DNA from 2 places in the Brotonthovivens ammoniilytica genome. Region 1 is predicted to be linked to the other one. Evidence: predicted binding sites of a transcription regulator. Region 1 holds the regulator's gene; the other holds the start of a gene.
What was found. The regulator NrdR, encoded in region 1, represses ribonucleotide reductase genes. The targets are predictions, from matches to a motif close to CACAANATNTTGTG.
Positions count from the first base shown of each region.

Region 1 (8,882 bases):
GGCACTGTCTGAAGGAAAAATCAGCCGGATCCGCTATGAAAACTATGTGGAAATTTTTCAGGAACTAAAAGATAAAAAACGATACTAAAATTACAGGGAGAATATCATTATCATGAATTGTTTATCACCATCATTGCTGGCATCCGATTTTGCCCGCTTAGGAGAGCAGGTGGTGCTGCTAGATGAAGCCGGCGCCCAGTATGTGCATATTGACGTAATGGACGGGAATTTTGTTCCCAGTATCTCTATGGGGCTTCCGGTGATTAAATCCATTCGTCCCTGCAGTGACCGGATTTTTGATGTACATCTTATGATTGAAGAGCCGGTTCGCTATATTGACGATTTCGTGGATGCCGGAGCGGATCTTATCACCGTACATACGGAAGCGTGCGGCCATCTGGACCGGACCATTGAGGCAATTAAAGAGACCGGGGTGCTGGCAGGAGCTGCTTTAAATCCGGCGACACCGCTGTCTGTTCTGGATTATATTCTGCCAAAACTGGATATGGTTCTGTTAATGAGTGTAAATCCAGGATTTGGCGGGCAGAAATATATTCCGTATACAACAGAAAAAATCCGGGATTTGAAAAAGAAAATTGACCGGAGCGGCCAGCAGATTGATATTGAAGTGGACGGAGGGGTAAACCTAAACAATGTCCGGGAGATCATGGATGCGGGAGCCAATATTATTGTAGCCGGAACTGCTGTTTTTAAGGGAGATATCCGGCGGAATGTAGAATCTTTCCTGAAAATTATGGAACAGTGATGCTGTCTGGATATAGAAAACAGGCAGTTAGAAAGCGGAAAAATGAAAAGTATAAAAACACTTATTATTACCGGCGGTGCCATAGATGAAGCATTTGCCGGTGATTATCTGCAAAAACAAAAATTCAACTTTATCATTGCGGCAGACGCAGGGCTTATTTTCTGCCAAAAAGCAGGAGTGGAGCCGGATTTAATTGTGGGGGACTTTGATTCGGTGTCCTGTGAAGTTCTATCTGAATATGAAAGAACCTGTCCCCATAAGATTGTCAGGTATCCTTCTCAAAAAGATGAAACAGATACGGAGCTGGCTCTGCACGAAGCTTTAAAGCGGGACAGTAAAGAAATTACTGTTCTGGGAGCAACGGGGACAAGGCTGGATCATGTGCTTGGAAATATACAGCTGTTAAAGGCTGCCCTGGATGCCGGAGCAGTCTGTTATTTTGTGGATGCAAATAACCGGATACGGATGATAGACAGCCCCCTGGTATTAAAAAAGGATGAACAGTTTGGAACTTATGTTTCACTGATTCCTTTTACTCCCCTGGTAGAAGGACTGACTCTTACCGGCTTTGCCTATGGGCTGGAGCATTTCTGTCTGGCATCCGGAAACGGAAGATGCGTCAGCAATGAAATTACAGAAAAACAGGCTGAAATTACCTTTACCAGCGGACTGCTGATTGTGATAGAGTCCAGGGACTGATTTGTGAGAACTGGTAAATCATTGCAAATGAATTGATTTTGTAGTATATGATAACAGGAGCCTTCAGGCTCTGAAATGCGAAAATAAAACCAAAGGAGATAGATGAATTATGAAATTAGGAATCGTGGGACTTCCCAATGTGGGGAAAAGCACCCTTTTTAATTCTCTGACAAAAGCGGGAGCAGAGTCAGCCAATTATCCGTTCTGTACCATTGATCCCAATGTAGGGATTGTGGCGGTACCGGATGAGCGTCTAAAGCTGCTGGGAGATATGTATCATTCCAAAAAGGTGACGCCGGCTGTGATTGAGTTTGTTGATATTGCAGGTCTTGTAAAAGGAGCCAGCAAGGGAGAGGGGCTGGGAAACCAGTTTCTTGCAAATATCCGTGAAGTGGATGCTATTGTACATGTAGTAAGATGTTTTGAAGATACCAATGTAGTACATGTGGACGGGAGCATTGATCCGGCAAGAGATATAGAGACCATTAACTTGGAACTGATTTTTTCAGATCTTGAGATTTTGGAACGAAGAATTGCAAAAACAGCTAAAGGCGCCAGAATGGATAAAAAGCTTGCTAAGGAACTGGCGCTGCTTGAGAGCATAAAGACACATCTAGAAGACGGAAAGCCTGCTAAGACGTATGAGGTCAGTGAGGATGAAGATGAGCAGGAATGGTTTGCTTCTTATAATCTTCTGACCGCAAAGCCTGTTATTTATGCGGCAAATGTAACAGAGGATGATCTTGCGGATGACGGAGCCGGGAATACACATGTGCAGGCAGTCCGGGAGCTGGCAGCCGGGGAAGGCTCCGGTGTTTTTGTAATCTGCGCGCAGATCGAGCAGGAGATTGCAGAGCTTGACGAGGATGAGAAAGCCATGTTTCTGGAGGATCTTGGGCTCTCGCAGTCAGGGCTTGAGAAGCTGATTCAGGCAAGCTACAGCCTCCTTGGACTGATGAGTTACCTGACAGCCGGTGAGGATGAGACCAGAGCCTGGACTATTAAAAAGGGAACAAAAGCGCCTCAGGCGGCGGGAAAGATTCATACTGATTTTGAGCGGGGATTTATCCGCGCAGAAGTGGTGAATTATAAAGACCTGCTGGAGTGGGGAAGTCTGGCTGCAGCCAGAGAAAAAGGTCTGGTTGGACTGGAAGGAAAGGAATATGTTGTGCAGGACGGGGATGTAATTCTGTTCCGTTTTAACGTGTAGTATCATATAATAATAAAAAACGGCGGTTTTTTATGCGATTATGTGAGTTTCATAACAAAGAAGTAGTAAATGTAAAAGACTGCAAAAATCTTGGCTGCGTGGACGACCTGGAGTTTGATGAATGTACAGGCAAGATTTATGCTATGGTGATCCGGGGGCCGGCCCGGTGGTTCGGAATGTTTGGAAGAGACTGCGAATATGTCATTGGATGGGATAAGATAGTAAAAATCGGTCCGGATATTATTCTGGTGGATGTATGTCTTGAAAAAGTCAGGTGCAGGATGTAAAATGAACTTAATAGTAAGGTACAGGAGGATAACCAGATGAAGTGTCCGTTTTGCAGCAATGATAACACAAGAGTCATTGATTCTAGGCCGGCTGATGACAATTATTCTATTCGCCGCAGAAGACTGTGCGATGAATGTGGAAAACGTTTTACTACATATGAAAAAGTGGAAACCATTCCGTTAATTGTCATTAAGAAAGATGACAACAGAGAGCAGTATGACCGGGCAAAGTTAGAAGCCGGGGTTTTGCGGGCCTGCCATAAGCGTCCGGTTTCTGTCAAACAGATCAGCCAGCTGATTGATGATGTGGAAGTGGAGATTTTTAACAGAGAAGAAAAAGAGATTCCAAGTAATGTCATTGGTGAGATGGTAATGGACAAATTAAAGGATATTGATGCAGTAGCGTATGTCAGATTTGCGTCAGTTTACCGGGAGTTTAAGGACGTGAATACCTTTATGAATGAATTAAAGAAAATGCTGAACCAATAGATTTGTTTCGTGTAGCCTAAGCAGATACCATAGGGTGTCTGTTTAGGCTAAATCTATGAAAAAAACCATAAGAGAGGAAAGAACGTTAAAAATAAGCGTATGGGATTTGAAAAGTTTTATCCGGATATGTATATTGAATCTGTATACAAGATTAATTTTGACCGGCTGTATGAGGACGGATTCCGGGGATTGATTTTTGATATTGATAATACACTGGTAACTCATGGGGCACCAGCAGATGACCGTGCAAAAAAGTTGTTTTTGCATTTAAAAGAGCTTGGATTTTGCTGCTGCCTGCTTTCTAATAATCAGGAGCCAAGGGTGAAGATGTTTAATGACAGTGTAAATGTCAATTATATATTTGATGCCCACAAGCCTTCCGTAAAAAACTATGAAAAAGCTATGGAGCTGATGCATACAAAGAAGGATAATACCGTATTTATCGGTGATCAGATCTTTACCGATATTTTTGGAGCCAAAAGGACGGGGATCCGGACAATTATGGTAAAAAAAATACACTGGAAAGAGGAAATTCAAATTGTGCTGAAACGCCGGCTGGAGGCAGTGGTGTTGCTGGGATACCGTTCCTATATGAAGCGGCTTGGAAAAAAGAGTAAGGATACACCTATAAGCCTGTATGAACGATACCGGAAATAATGTAACAAAATCAGATGAGAGTGTGAAAGGGACAAGGGTATGAAAATCGTTATAGCGAATGACCACGCGGCAGTGGAAATGAAGCGGGAGCTGGTTTCTTATCTGCAGGAAGCAGGACATGAAGTAATTAATATGGGCACGGATATTGCAGAAAGCTGCAATTATGCGGAATACGGAGAGAGGGCGGCCAGAGCTGTGGCGGCAAAAGAGGCAGACTGCGGAGTGTTAATCTGCGGCACCGGCGTGGGTATTTCTCTGGCGGCCAATAAGGTAAAGGGGATACGGGCAGCTGTATGTTCAGAGGCAACCACCGCCCGGCTGGTGAAACAGCACAACAATGCCAATATGATTGCCTTTGGCGCCAGAATCGTAGGAATGGAAACGGCAAAGGATATAGTGGATGCATATCTGGGGGCTGAATTTGAAGGGGGACGACACCAAAAGCGTATTGATCTGATTCATGCAATTGAAGAAAAAGGTTGAAATATCCAGGGGTTTATTATAGAATATTTAAAAGTAGGGGCAGTTTTATGCCCATTATTTGGCAAGGAGGATTTCAGATGATTTCAGCAGGAGATTTCAGAAATGGTATTACAATTGAGTTAGAAGGCAATATCTTTCAGATTATTGAATTTCAGCATGTAAAACCTGGTAAAGGTGCTGCATTTGTTAGAACAAAATTAAAAAATATTAAGAGCGGCGGTGTAGTAGAAAAAACATTCCGTCCTACAGAGAAATGTCCCCAGGCACGTATTGACAGAACTGAGAAGCAGTATCTGTACAATGATGGAGATCTGTACTATTTTATGGATACAGATACCTATGATCAGATTGCTATGGCACAGGATGCCATTGGCGACGCATTAAAATTTGTAAAAGAAAACGAGAACGTAACAATGCTTTCCCACAACGGAAATGTATTCGCGGTAGAGCCTCCAATGTTTGTAGAGCTGGAAATTACAGATACAGAGCCGGGCTTTAAAGGCGATACAGCAACAGGTGCTACAAAGCCGGCAGTTGTTGAGACCGGAGCTACCGTATATGTACCGCTGTTTGTAGAGCAGGGGGACAAGATTAAAATTGATACAAGAAGCGGCGATTATCTGTCACGTGTTTAAGGATAACAGACAGATGGCAGAGTAAATCAGATTCAGCGGATTTCAGGCGGAGAAGTGATTCAATGTCTGAAGGCGCTGATTCTTTTTTTACTCTATAGGAAATACTGCGTTGTGATAAGGCTGAAAAGTACTGATTCCTATAGAGTAAAAAAACGCTCCGCTGTGGATCACACTGCGGCGGAAGGGAGTCATGTTGCTTACGCAACCCGCCGCAGGCGGAGAATCCTGCCGTGGCAGGATTCTTTTTATTCTATAGGAAATACTGCGTTGTGATAAGGCTGAAAAGTACTGATTCCTATAGAGTAAAAAAACGCTCCACTGTGGATCGCACTGCGGCGGAAGGGAGAATCATGGATTATAATTTTGATAAAATCATTGACCGGAGGGGCACTGCCAGTGAGAAGTACGACTTTTTAGAGAAAAACGGTTTTTCTAAGGATACCCTTCCTATGTGGGTGGCGGATATGGATTTTGAAACCGTCCCGGAAGTAAAGGAGAAACTAAAGGAACTGGTGGAACATGGAATATACGGATATACGGGAAGGACAGATGGGTATTATAAAGCTGTCTGCAGCTGGTTTTCCAGACGTTTTCAGTGGAAGATTGACCGGGAGTGGGTCATCAGCACACCGGGAATTGTATTTGCCCTGGCAGCAGCAGTACGGGCTTTTACGAATCCGGGGGATGGTGTGATGATTCAGCAGCCTGTCTACTATCCCTTTGAATCTGTAATCCAGAGGAATCACAGAACAGTTGTCAATAACCAGTTAAAGCTGGTTGGCGGAAGATATGAAATGGATTTTGAGCTTATGGAGCGCCAGATTAGAGAACATCATGTGAAACTGTTTCTGCTGTGCAGTCCCCACAACCCTGTGGGAAGGGTATGGACATGGGAGGAGCTGCTGAAGGCAGCGGAGATCTGCAGAAAATACGATGTGCTGACAGCGGCAGATGAGATCCACTGTGATTTTGTGAGGAAAGGTTTTTGGCATACATCCTTTGGAACCCTTCCGGAAGAGTTTGCCGCACGCTCCATAATCTGTACGGCACCCAGCAAGACTTTTAATCTGGCGGGTCTGCAGGCCTCAAATATTATAATTTCCAATGCTGAGCTCAGGAGACGGTACCTTACGGAGCTAAATGCCTGCGCAAGCTTTGGAGCCGGTATGTTTGGGCTGGCAGCCTGCCAGACGGCCTATGAGACCGGAGAGGTGTGGCTTACAGAGCTTCTTGCTTATCTGGAGCAGAATTATCAATATGTAAAAACGTTTCTCGCCGAATATCTGCCCAAAATCAGACTCACAGAACTAGAAGGCACATATCTGATCTGGATGGACTTTCGGGAATACCATTTTAGTGACCGGGAATTAGAGGAAAAAATGCGGCATGGTGCAAATCTCTGGCTGGATGCAGGAACGATGTTTGGAGCCGGAGGCCGGGGATTTATGCGGATGAACATAGCCGTTCCCCGCAAAACCCTGAAAGAGGCCATGAAACGGTTAAAAGCAGCTTTTTCTTAAATTCCGGTAGGAAAGTGCAGATACAAAAATCTGGCTTACAAGCATGCCCCAAAGGTAGCCTCTCATTCCCATCTGCGGAATCAGAAACAGGATAAAGAGCATCCGGATACAGCTGCCGCCGATGTTGATGCCCAGAACGGTTTTGGGTTTCCCAAGGCCGTGGAGGATACTGCAGAGGGTACTGCTTAAAAATAAAAACGGACAGATCCAGCAGAGGTTTTTCAGGTAGATGCCCGCCAGATGATTATGGAACAGCTGCTGGCCTACAAAAGTACCGCTGATCAGGAAAATAAAAGTACACAAAAGACCGAGAATAACAGAAAGTTCTACGGTCTTTTTTATAATGCGCTGAATCTGGCGTTCCTGGCGGGAAGCCTGGGCTCTGGAAATCTCAGGCAGCAAAAGTACGGACAGGGAATTGCTTAGTACCGCCGGAAGCATAATGGTGGAAAGAACCATACCGGTAAGGATGCCATAGACGCTTAATGCATCATAAGTACTGTATCCGAAGTCTTTTAAGCTCATGGGGATCAGAATCGTTTCAAGACTCTGGGCCAGGCTTAGTACAATACGGTTAACCGTAAATGGAAAGGCCATGGAGCACAGATTTTTAAAGGAACGCCTGACCTGGCCGGAGGCTTTTTTAAAGCGCAGCATTGTGATACAAAACAGGGAGGAGGCCAGTTCTCCGATGAAAAGCCCCCAGACGGCAGTGGTAGCTGTCAAAGCCTTTCCTTCCTCTGTCAGGATCATGCAGATGACATAGACCCCCGCCACCCGGATGATTTGTTCTAGCAGCTGGGAAGCAGCAGGGATGGCGGTTTTTTTCAGCCCATAATAATATCCGTTAATACAGTTATGTATAGATGCGAAAGGGATAGCCAGAGCCATAATACGCAGCAGATCTTCACAGCGGGGTTCCTCCAGCAGATAACGGCTTAAAAATCCTGCGTTTTCATATACTGCAAAGGCACAGAGAAACGACAGCGCAACAGAAAGCACAGTTCCAAGGTAGAGATAAAGCCGTGCTTCTTTTCTGCTTTCGCTGGCAGCTGTAAATCGTGAAATGGCAGTCTGGATACCGCCGCAGGAAATGGCCAGGGCAAATACAAAGACGGGAAATATCAGCTGAAAAATGCCAAGGGCCTCCGCACCAATTGTTCTTGAAAGGAATATTTTATAGAAGAAGCCAATGAGCCGGCTGACGATTCCTGTAAGTGTTAAAAGGATCGTGCCGGCCAGCAGGCTGCTTTTAAAAAGAGAATGATTCTTCACGTAAAAACTCCGTTTTTTTACAGTATATGAAGATGTGATAAATTAAGAACAGGCAGAAAGGAATCCTATGGACAGAATGATATATTTGGACCATGCGGCCACAACTCAGCCTTATCCGGAAGCAGTGGAAGCCATGCTTCCATATTATGGAAAATATTATGGGAATGCGTCTTCTGGCTATGAGCTGGGGGATGACAGCAAAGAAGCGCTGGAGAGTGCCAGACGAAAAATTGCAAATACCATGCGGGTGCCGCCGGATACAATTTATTTTACTTCGGGGGGAACCGAGAGTAATAACTGGGTGCTGCGCAGGGTTTTTGAAGATCGGAAAACAAAGGGAAACCATATAATAACTACAAAAATTGAGCATCCGGCAATTTTAAAAACATGTAAGGAGCTGGAAAAACAGGGAGGACGGGTAACTTATCTGGATGTGGATGCTTATGGAAGCGTAAATATGGCTCAGCTGAAACGCGCCATATGCAGGGAAACAATTCTGATTTCTGTTATGTATGCAAATAATGAAATCGGCACCTTGCAGCCGGTCAGAGAAATCGGGGCGGTTGCTTCTAGAGCGGGAGTTTTGTTTCATACAGATGCCGTGCAGGCATATGGACATCTTCCGGTATATCCCGGGGCCTGCCGTGCAGACTTTTTAACTGCCAGCGGACATAAATTTAAAGGGCCGAAAGGAATCGGCTTTTTGTATATCAGAAATCGGAATACAATCAGCCCGTATCAGACCGGCGGCGGACAAGAGCAGCAGATGCGCTCAGGAACAGAAAATATTCCGGGTATTGTGGGCATCGGAGTGGCTGCAGAGTTATCCTGCCGGAATCTGCCGGAGAAAGTGTCGCATTT
Region 1 is NZ_JAOQJQ010000001.1:60,243-69,124, forward strand. It holds gene rsgA (ribosome small subunit-dependent GTPase A) at 1-88, shown strand, start outside; gene rpe (ribulose-phosphate 3-epimerase) at 113-766, shown strand; gene OCV88_RS00290 (thiamine diphosphokinase) at 809-1,465, shown strand; gene ychF (redox-regulated ATPase YchF) at 1,575-2,675, shown strand; gene OCV88_RS00300 (YlmC/YmxH family sporulation protein) at 2,708-2,962, shown strand; gene nrdR (transcriptional regulator NrdR) at 2,999-3,451, shown strand; gene OCV88_RS00310 (YqeG family HAD IIIA-type phosphatase) at 3,551-4,108, shown strand; gene rpiB (ribose 5-phosphate isomerase B) at 4,148-4,591, shown strand; gene efp (elongation factor P) at 4,669-5,226, shown strand; gene OCV88_RS00325 (MalY/PatB family protein) at 5,577-6,746, shown strand; gene OCV88_RS00330 (polysaccharide biosynthesis protein) at 6,726-8,021, opposite strand; partial or broken gene OCV88_RS00335 (cysteine desulfurase family protein) at 8,089-8,882, shown strand, end outside.

Region 2 (8,882 bases), on a different contig from region 1:
CAAAAACAAATGTGAGCCGTACCGGAGGCTTTGCGGCGGTCTGAAAGAAGAAATGCCTTTTGTCCCGGTAAGTGCATTTAAGGATTTGGAGTTGAAAAGTGTCCCGGAATCAGAAATCGTGAAAATAATTACTTCTTCAGGAACTTCCGGTGAGCGTGTCTCCCGGATCTTTTTGGACCGGGAGACGGCGAATCTTCAGCAGAAGGCTTTGTGTGAAATTGCAGGAGATTTTATTGGGAATCAGCGGCTGCCGATGCTGGTGATTGACAGCCGGAATGTTTTAAGAGACCGGAGAGGATTTTCTGCCAGAGGTGCAGGGATTTTAGGGTTTTCCATACTTTCTGCTGAGCGGTGCTATGCACTGGATGAACAGATGCATTTATTGACAGAGGAAATCACGGCTTTTCTTAAAAAGCATGAGGGAGAAAACATTCTGGTTTTTGGATTTACTTATATTGTCTGGGAATATTTCTGCCAGGAATTAAAGAGAAGAGGTCTGTCCCTTGATTTGTCAAATGGATATCTGATTCATGGAGGAGGCTGGAAAAAAATGCAGCAGATAGCCGTTTCCGAAGATGTATTTGCCAGGGAACTGAAACGTGTCTGCGGCATCAGACATATCAGCAGCTATTACGGGATGGCGGAGCAGACGGGAAGTATTTTTATGGAGTGTGAGTGTGGTCATCTTCATGCCAGCTGCTATTCTGATATACGGGTGCTTCGGGCTGCAGATTTTTCAGAATGTGACACAGGGGAAGAGGGGATTTTAGCACTTTCCAGTGTCTTAGCCAAATCCTATCCGGGCCACAGGATTCTGACGGAAGATCTTGGCATCCTGCTGGGAACAGACCACTGCCCCTGCGGGCGGAAGGGAAGCTATTTTAAAGTAACAGGAAGAATACCAAAAACCGGGCTGCGGGGCTGCAGTGATGTGCTGGCAGAAAGCCGGGCCAAAAAGACAGACGCGAATATCTTTCTGGCGGCCGGAGTTTTAAAACCAAAGCCCCGGAAGGCGGCAGTTTTTGATGAATTAGCGGTTGGTTTTTTGACGGAAGTATCGGAATATATCCGGAAAAAGAAAGAACTGCAGCGATATCCGGATCTGTGTGCTTTTGGATTCTGGTGCCGTCCGGCAAACTTAAAAGCAATGAAACGTCAGGGACGCCGTGGGAAGGGGCTGGTATTTCATATTGTACCTTCTAATATGCCGGTGATGTTCGCTTATTCATGGGCTGTTGGGCTGCTTGCAGGAAATGGAAATGTTGTCCGGCTGCCGGGGCAGAGTGCTCCGGAGACAGATATTTTATGTAACCTTATAGAAGAGCTGTTTCAAAAGGAAACATACAGAGAGCTGAAGGAGTGCAGCAGTTTTGTCCGATACCGGGCAGACCGAAAAGTGACACAGATGTACTCAGAATGCTGTCAGGTCCGTATCATATGGGGCAGTGATGATACCGTGCGAAGCATTCAAAAGATTCCTCTGGCAAAGGGAGCATCAGATATCATATTTCCGGATAAATATTCCATTGCAGTGTTATCGGTCTCTTATATACTGGAACAATCAGAAGAAGAATTATGTCAACTGGCATATCGGTTTTACCAGGACACATACGGAGCAGATCAGAATGCCTGCTCCAGTCCCATTACTGTTTTCTGGCTGACAGGGGAAGCGGCCAGGGAAGAGATAAGTCTTGCAAAAGACCGCTGGCATACGGCGCTGGCAGAACAGGCAAAGGCGTATCCTCTGGACTTTTATAAGTCCGTGGCAAAATATCAAAAGCTTTGCAGAGCCTGTCTGGAACAAAAAGGTCTGGAGCCTGTAAAGCGTTTTGGAAACCGGTTGTATATTATTCCCTGCAAAGAACTGCCCGAGCATTTATGGGAGCTTTCCGGGGTGTGTGGTATGTTTTTTGAAAAAGATATAAAGGAAACAAGTGAGCTGTATCCCTGGATGGAGGCAAAGATTCAGACCATTGCAGCTGCAGGTATCTGTAAAAAGCAGCTGTATGATGAAATAAGAGCCGCCGGATGTCCTGGTGTTGACCGGGTGGTTTCCCCCGGAGAAGCCCTGGTTTTTGATCCGGTCTGGGACCGGAAGGATTTATATCTGCTTCTTACGGAGGAAAGATGATGAAATTTTATGAGGAAACAGATTTGTACAGGGAAAGGATACTGTTTATAACAGAAACCGGGGAGCATCTGACCTATCAGGAAAGCTATGATCTGGCGGATGAGATGCTGAAGGGAATACCGTCCAGAACTATTGCTTTTTTATTTTGCAGCAATCAGCTGGAAGCTGTCAGTGCATATCTTGGGATGCTGCGCAGGGGAATTGTGCCGGTTCTGTTAGATAAAGATCTGCCGCCGGAGCAGATCAGAGAGATGATGAAAATTTATGAGCCGGAAATCTGTATTTATCCGGCAGCCGAAAAAAATAAAATGCCAAAGGGACATATTTTGTGGGAAAATGCAGCATATCTCACAGTCAGAACCGGGGAGAGGCGCTGCCAGATGTATCCTGAACTGGGGCTGCTGCTGCCAACCTCCGGCAGCACCGGAAGTCCAAAGCTTGTGCGGCTTAGCTATGAAAATCTGCAGAGTAATGCACTGTCTATTGCCGGATATCTGAATCTTACAAAAGATGACCGGCCGGTGACAAATCTGCCTATGCAGTATACTTATGGACTGTCTGTAATTAACAGCCATGTGCTAAAAGGTGCATCTATACTGCTGACAACAGGAACGGTATTTGAAGAGCGTTTTTGGAAGCTGGTAAAGGAGCAGAGAGCCACGGCTCTGGCCGGTGTGCCTCATACATATGAAATGCTGAAACGGCTGCGGCTGGATGCCATGGAACTGCCGGATTTAAAAGTACTGACCCAGGCCGGAGGCAGGCTGTCGGGAACCCTTCAGCAGTATTTTGCCTCCTGGACCAGAAAAAAAGGAATAAAGTTTTTTATTATGTACGGCCAGACGGAAGCCACTGCCCGGATGTCCTACCTTCCCTGGGAAAAAAATCTGGAAAAGCCCGGGAGTATTGGGATTGCGGTTCCCGGGGGCCGTCTGGAGCTTCAGGATGAGGAAGGAATGGTGATCGAAGCGCCGGAAACAGAAGGAGAGCTGATCTATTATGGGCCAAATGTTTCTTTGGGATATGCCGGGGGGCGCAAAGATCTGTCAAGAGGTGATGAGCAAAGAGGCAGGCTTGCTACAGGAGATCTGGCAAAACGGGATGCAGAAGGGTTTTATTATATTACCGGAAGAAAGAAACGATTTTTAAAGATATTTGGAAAACGCATCAGTCTTGATATGCTGGAAAAGATGCTGGCCTGCCGGTATCCGGACAGTGTGGCAGCCTGTACGGGAACCGATGAGAAAATCTGCATTTATATAGAAGATAAAAGCCCAGCTGCTCCCGGTGAGATTGCAGGCTTTCTTTCAGAACAGACAAGATTGCACCAATCAGCGTTTCTGGTAAGGAAAATTCCACAGATTCCAAGAAACAGCGCAGGAAAAATACAGTACACACAGCTTTTATTACGGGATATCCACGGAAAATCTCGGGGAAACAGTTGAGAAAACAGTCTTTTTCGTATATAATAGCCGGAGTAAAAGAAAAACATAAATAAAATGAAAAGATAAAAGAAAAGAGGCCAGATAATGACAAAAGTCAGAACCAGATTTGCACCAAGTCCTACAGGGAGAATGCATGTAGGGAATCTTCGGACTGCATTATATACGTATTTGATTGCAAAACATGAAGGCGGAGAGTTTGTTTTAAGAATTGAAGATACCGATCAGGAGCGTTTTATGGATGAGGCTCTTGATATTATATATCGCACCATGAAAAAGACTGGGCTGATTCACGATGAAGGGCCGGATAAAGACGGCGGTTACGGTCCTTATGTGCAGAGTGAGCGCTGTGCATCCGGACTTTATATGGAATATGCCAAAATGCTCATTGAAAAAGGAGAGGCTTATTACTGCTTCTGCGATAAAGAGCGTCTGGAATCTTTAAAACAGACCATCGGAGATAAGGAAATCAGTGTTTACGATAAGCACTGCCTGCATCTGTCAAAAGAGGAAGTGGAGGCAAACCTTGCCGAAGGCAGGCCTTTTGTGATTCGTGCCAATGTTCCCAACGAAGGTGAGACAACCTTTCATGATGAAATTTACGGGGATATTACACAGCCAAATTCTGAACTGGACGATATGATTCTCATAAAATCTGACGGATATCCTACTTACAACTTTGCCAATGTAGTGGATGACCATCTGATGAAAATTACTCATGTAGTCCGGGGAAATGAGTATCTGTCGTCAGCACCGAAATACACCAGACTGTATCAGGCTTTTGGCTGGGAAGAGCCAAAGTATATCCACTGTCCGCTGATTACCAATGAAGAGCATCAGAAACTCAGCAAGCGGTGCGGGCATTCTTCCTATGAAGACCTCATTGAGCAGGGATTTCTCACGGAAGCTGTGGTAAATTTTGTGGCTCTTCTTGGATGGAGTCCTTCTGATAATCAGGAGATTTTCTCTATGGAAGAGCTGATACAAAAATTTGATTACCATCATATCAGCAAATCACCTGCGGTTTTTGATATGACGAAACTGAAATGGATGAACGGCGAGTATTTAAAAGCCATGGATTTTGATACTTTTTATGAGATGGCAGAGCCGTATATCCGGAAGGCAGTTAAAAAAGATTATGATCTTAAGAAAATTGCCCAGATGGTGAAAACCAGAATTGAAACATTTCCGGAGATTGGTGAACATATTGATTTCTTTGATACACTTCCGGATTATGATATCTCCATGTATACACACAAGAAAATGAAAACAAATGCGGAGACATCATTAGAAGTTTTGACAGAGGTTCTGCCGAAACTGAAAAATCAGGAGGACTACAGCAACGATGCCCTGTATCAGATGCTGAAAGAGTATATTACAGAAAAAGGATACAAAAACGGCTATGTGATGTGGCCTGTCCGCACGGCTGTTTCCGGAAAACAGATGACTCCGGGAGGAGCTACAGAACTGATGGAGGTACTGGGAAAAGAGGAATCTGTTGCACGTATTGAAAAGGCAATTGAAATGTTGAAATAAGTTCAAGAAGGTAAGAGAGCCGATTTATAATAATTCAGGGCTGTTTGCAGACTTTGGAAGTTTTCTGAAAATACAGAGGAAAGACTGTTACCGGGAAAACTTGTGCCAGAGGTGTTGCAATAGCCCTTTTTTCATGCCCGAAAATCAGTATAATAAGAATGATTCCATTAGAATATTCAGACACAAGATCTGGTATTGTGAAATGAGACTGATTTCAAAAGACACAATATATGGTTTTGGGTATTGTAATCAAATACCATATGTTGTACAATGTCAGCAGACATAAAAAAATAAGATCTATATATAGTATAACAGAAACAGGAGACGGGCATGAAAATCATAAAGAGAAGTGGAACAGAAGTCCAGTTTGATCTGGATAAAATTACAGCGGCGGTGATCAAAGCAAACAGCTCTGTGCCGGATAATGAAAAAATGAGCAAAGAACAGATTGCAGTTATTTCTGCAAATATGCGGACCATCTGTGAGGGAATGAACCGTGCGCTCAGCGTGGAGGAAATTCAGGATTTTGTTGAAAATCAGATTATGAATCAGCGGGCATTTTCCGTGGCAAGAAATTATATTACATATCGTTATAAAAGAGCACTGGTGCGTAAAACAAATTCTACTGATGAACAGATTTTAAGTCTTCTGGAATTTGATAATGAGGAAGTAAAACAGGAAAATTCAAATAAAAATCCGGCAGTTAACAGTGTTCAGAGAGATTACATGGCAGGGGAGGTAAGCAAGGATATTACCAAGCGTTTTCTGCTTCCGCCTGAAATCGTAGAAGCCCATGAGCAGGGGCTGATTCATTTCCATGACGCAGACTATTTTGCACAGCATATGCACAACTGCTGTCTGATCAATCTGGAAGATATGCTTCAGAATGGAACGGTAATCAGTGAGACTATGATTGAGAAACCTCACAGTTTTTCAACAGCCTGCAATGTTGCTACTCAGGCAATTGCGCAGATTGCAAGTTCTCAGTATGGCGGCCAGAGCATTTCCCTGGCGCAGCTGGTTCCTTTTGTACAGGTAAGCCGTGAAAAATTCCGGAAAGAGGTTGCGGCTAATTTTGCAGAGGCCGGCATTGATGCTGATCAGGATACCATTAATCAGGTAGCTGAAATGCGTGTCAGAAAAGAAGTTCAGCAGGGCGTTCAGATGATTCAGTATCAGGTTATTACATTGATGACAACCAATGGACAGGCGCCCTTTATCACAATTTTTATGTATCTGAACGAAGTAGAAGACGGCCAGCTGAAAGATGATCTGGCAATGGTAACTGAGGAAGTATTAAAACAGCGGATGCAGGGAATTAAAAATGAAAAGGGAGTTTACATAACACCTGCATTTCCAAAGCTGATTTACGTACTGGAAGAGGATAATATTAAAGAGGGAAGCAAATATTATTATCTGACGAAACTGGCGGCAGAATGTACTGCAAAACGGATGGTGCCGGATTATATTTCAGAAAAGGTAATGCTTCAGAATAAAGTAGATAAAAACGGAGAGGGACACTGCTATACCTGTATGGGATGCCGTTCCTTCCTGACCCCCTATGTGGATCCGGAAACAAACAAACCGAAATACTACGGAAGATTTAATCAGGGTGTTGTGACCATTAACCTGGTAGATGCAGCCTGCTCTTCCGGAAAAGATATGGAAAAATTCTGGAAAATCTTTGATGAAAGACTGGAATTGTGTTATAAAGCTCTAATGTGCCGTCACCGCCGTCTGGAGGGAACGCCTTCGGATGTGGCTCCGATTTTATGGCAGCACGGAGCGCTGGCCAGACTGAAAAAAGGTGAGACCATTGATGAGCTTTTACATGGCGGATATTCCACCATTTCTCTTGGATATGCAGGATTGTGCGAGTGTGTCAGATATATGACAGGAAAATCCCACACGGATCCCGCCGCAACACCATTTGCACTGGAAGTGATGCAGCATATGAATGATGCCTGCGCGAAATGGAAAGCAGAACAGAACGTGGATTTCAGTCTTTATGGAACGCCATTGGAGTCTACAACATATAAGTTTTCAAAATGTCTGCAGAAACGTTTTGGTATCATTCCGGATGTGACAGACAGAAACTATATTACAAACAGTTATCATGTACATGTAACGGAAGAAATTGACGCTTTTGATAAGCTGAAATTTGAAGCGCAGTTCCAGAAACTGTCTCCGGGGGGAGCCATCAGTTATGTGGAAGTGCCTAATATGCAGGACAACCTGGAAGCGGTTCTGTCTGTTATGAAATATATCTATGATAATATCATGTATGCAGAATTAAATACAAAGAGCGATTTCTGCCAGGAATGCGGGTACAGCGGAGAGATTCAGATTATTTCTGATGAGCACAATAAGCTGGTATGGGAATGCCCGAACTGCGGCAACCGGGATCAGGACAAAATGAATGTGGCCAGAAGAACCTGCGGTTATATTGGCACACAGTTCTGGAACCAGGGACGTACCCAGGAAATTAAAGAAAGGGTTCTGCATCTGTAGGCCGGAAGGCGGGGGATACTATGAACTATGCGGCGATAAAAAAATGTGATATTGCAAATGGACCGGGGGTGCGGGTTACTCTGTTTGTCTCAGGCTGTACCCATCACTGCAGGGAATGTTTTCAGCCGGAAACCTGGGATTTTAAGTATGGAAACCGGTTTGATGAGACCGTGGAACAGGGAATTTTAGAGGCTCTTGCTCCGGATTATATCCAGGGACTGACATTGCTTGGGGGAGAACCCTTTGAGCCGGCGAATCAAAGAGCGCTGGTACCTTTTTTGCACAAAGTGCGGGAGCGGTATCCGGATAAGGATATCTGGTGTTTCAGCGGATATGTTTTAGAAGAGCTTACCGGTATGCAGGAAGGAACCGGACGGGCCAGATGTGAGGTGACAGATGAGATGCTGTCTTTGATTGATGTGCTGGTAGACGGAGAATTTGAGCTGGAACAAAAAGACATCAGTCTGCAGTTTCGGGGCTCATCTAACCAGCGTTTGATTCAGGTAAAGGAAAGCCTTGAAAAGAAAGAGATTATCTGGTGGTCCGGCGGGAAATAGAGAAGAGAGTTTTAATTTTATAAGAAACTATAATTACAGCAAAGCAGCGCCTTCGTTCAGGTAACGGGCGCTGCTTTGCTGCGTGAAAGAAATGAGGCAGTAGTTATTCATTTATCTTAATATCTGAATTTAACCAATTTTTCCAAGCTCTGTATTTTTCTGATAGGCATCTGTAATGGCTTCAATGGCTGCGGAACGAAAACCGTTTCTTTCCAGAGCGGAAACCCCTGCAATGGTGGAGCCTTTGGGAGAGCAGACGGCATCCTTTAATTCTCCGGGGTGCCGTCCTGTTTCCAATACCATAGCGGCTGCCCCCAAAACAGCCTGGGCAGCATAAGTAAGCGCCTGATGCCGGCTTAAACCGGTGAGAACAGCTCCGTCAGCCAGTGCTTCAATAAACAGATAAGCAAAAGCCGGAACACATCCGCTGACGGTTGTGAAAGCGTCCATCATTGTTTCAGAAAGCCGCTCAATTCTGCCGGCTCGAAACAGCACCAGTTCAAGATCCGCAAGAATATCTTCGGATACTTCGGGACCGAAAGCCATGGCAAGCATTCCTTTTCCAATGGCAGCCGGTGTATTTGGCATAATCCGCACAAAGGGCAGCCGGCGGCATGCTCCATCCAGCTTTTGCCGAAGGGTTTCAATGGTCAGACCGGCAGCAATAGAGATCAGCACTTTTTCCTTCCCGGTTTCGCACTGCCG
Region 2 is NZ_JAOQJQ010000003.1:77,515-86,396, forward strand. It holds gene OCV88_RS08425 (LuxE/PaaK family acyltransferase) at 1-2,131, shown strand, start outside; gene OCV88_RS08430 (AMP-binding protein) at 2,128-3,576, shown strand; gene gltX (glutamate--tRNA ligase) at 3,661-5,109, shown strand; gene nrdD (anaerobic ribonucleoside-triphosphate reductase) at 5,440-7,620, shown strand; gene nrdG (anaerobic ribonucleoside-triphosphate reductase activating protein) at 7,641-8,177, shown strand; gene proC (pyrroline-5-carboxylate reductase) at 8,307-8,882, opposite strand, start outside.
Region 2: a site for NrdR is predicted at 5,291-5,304, ahead of nrdD (anaerobic ribonucleoside-triphosphate reductase). Genes of this name have one in related genera too.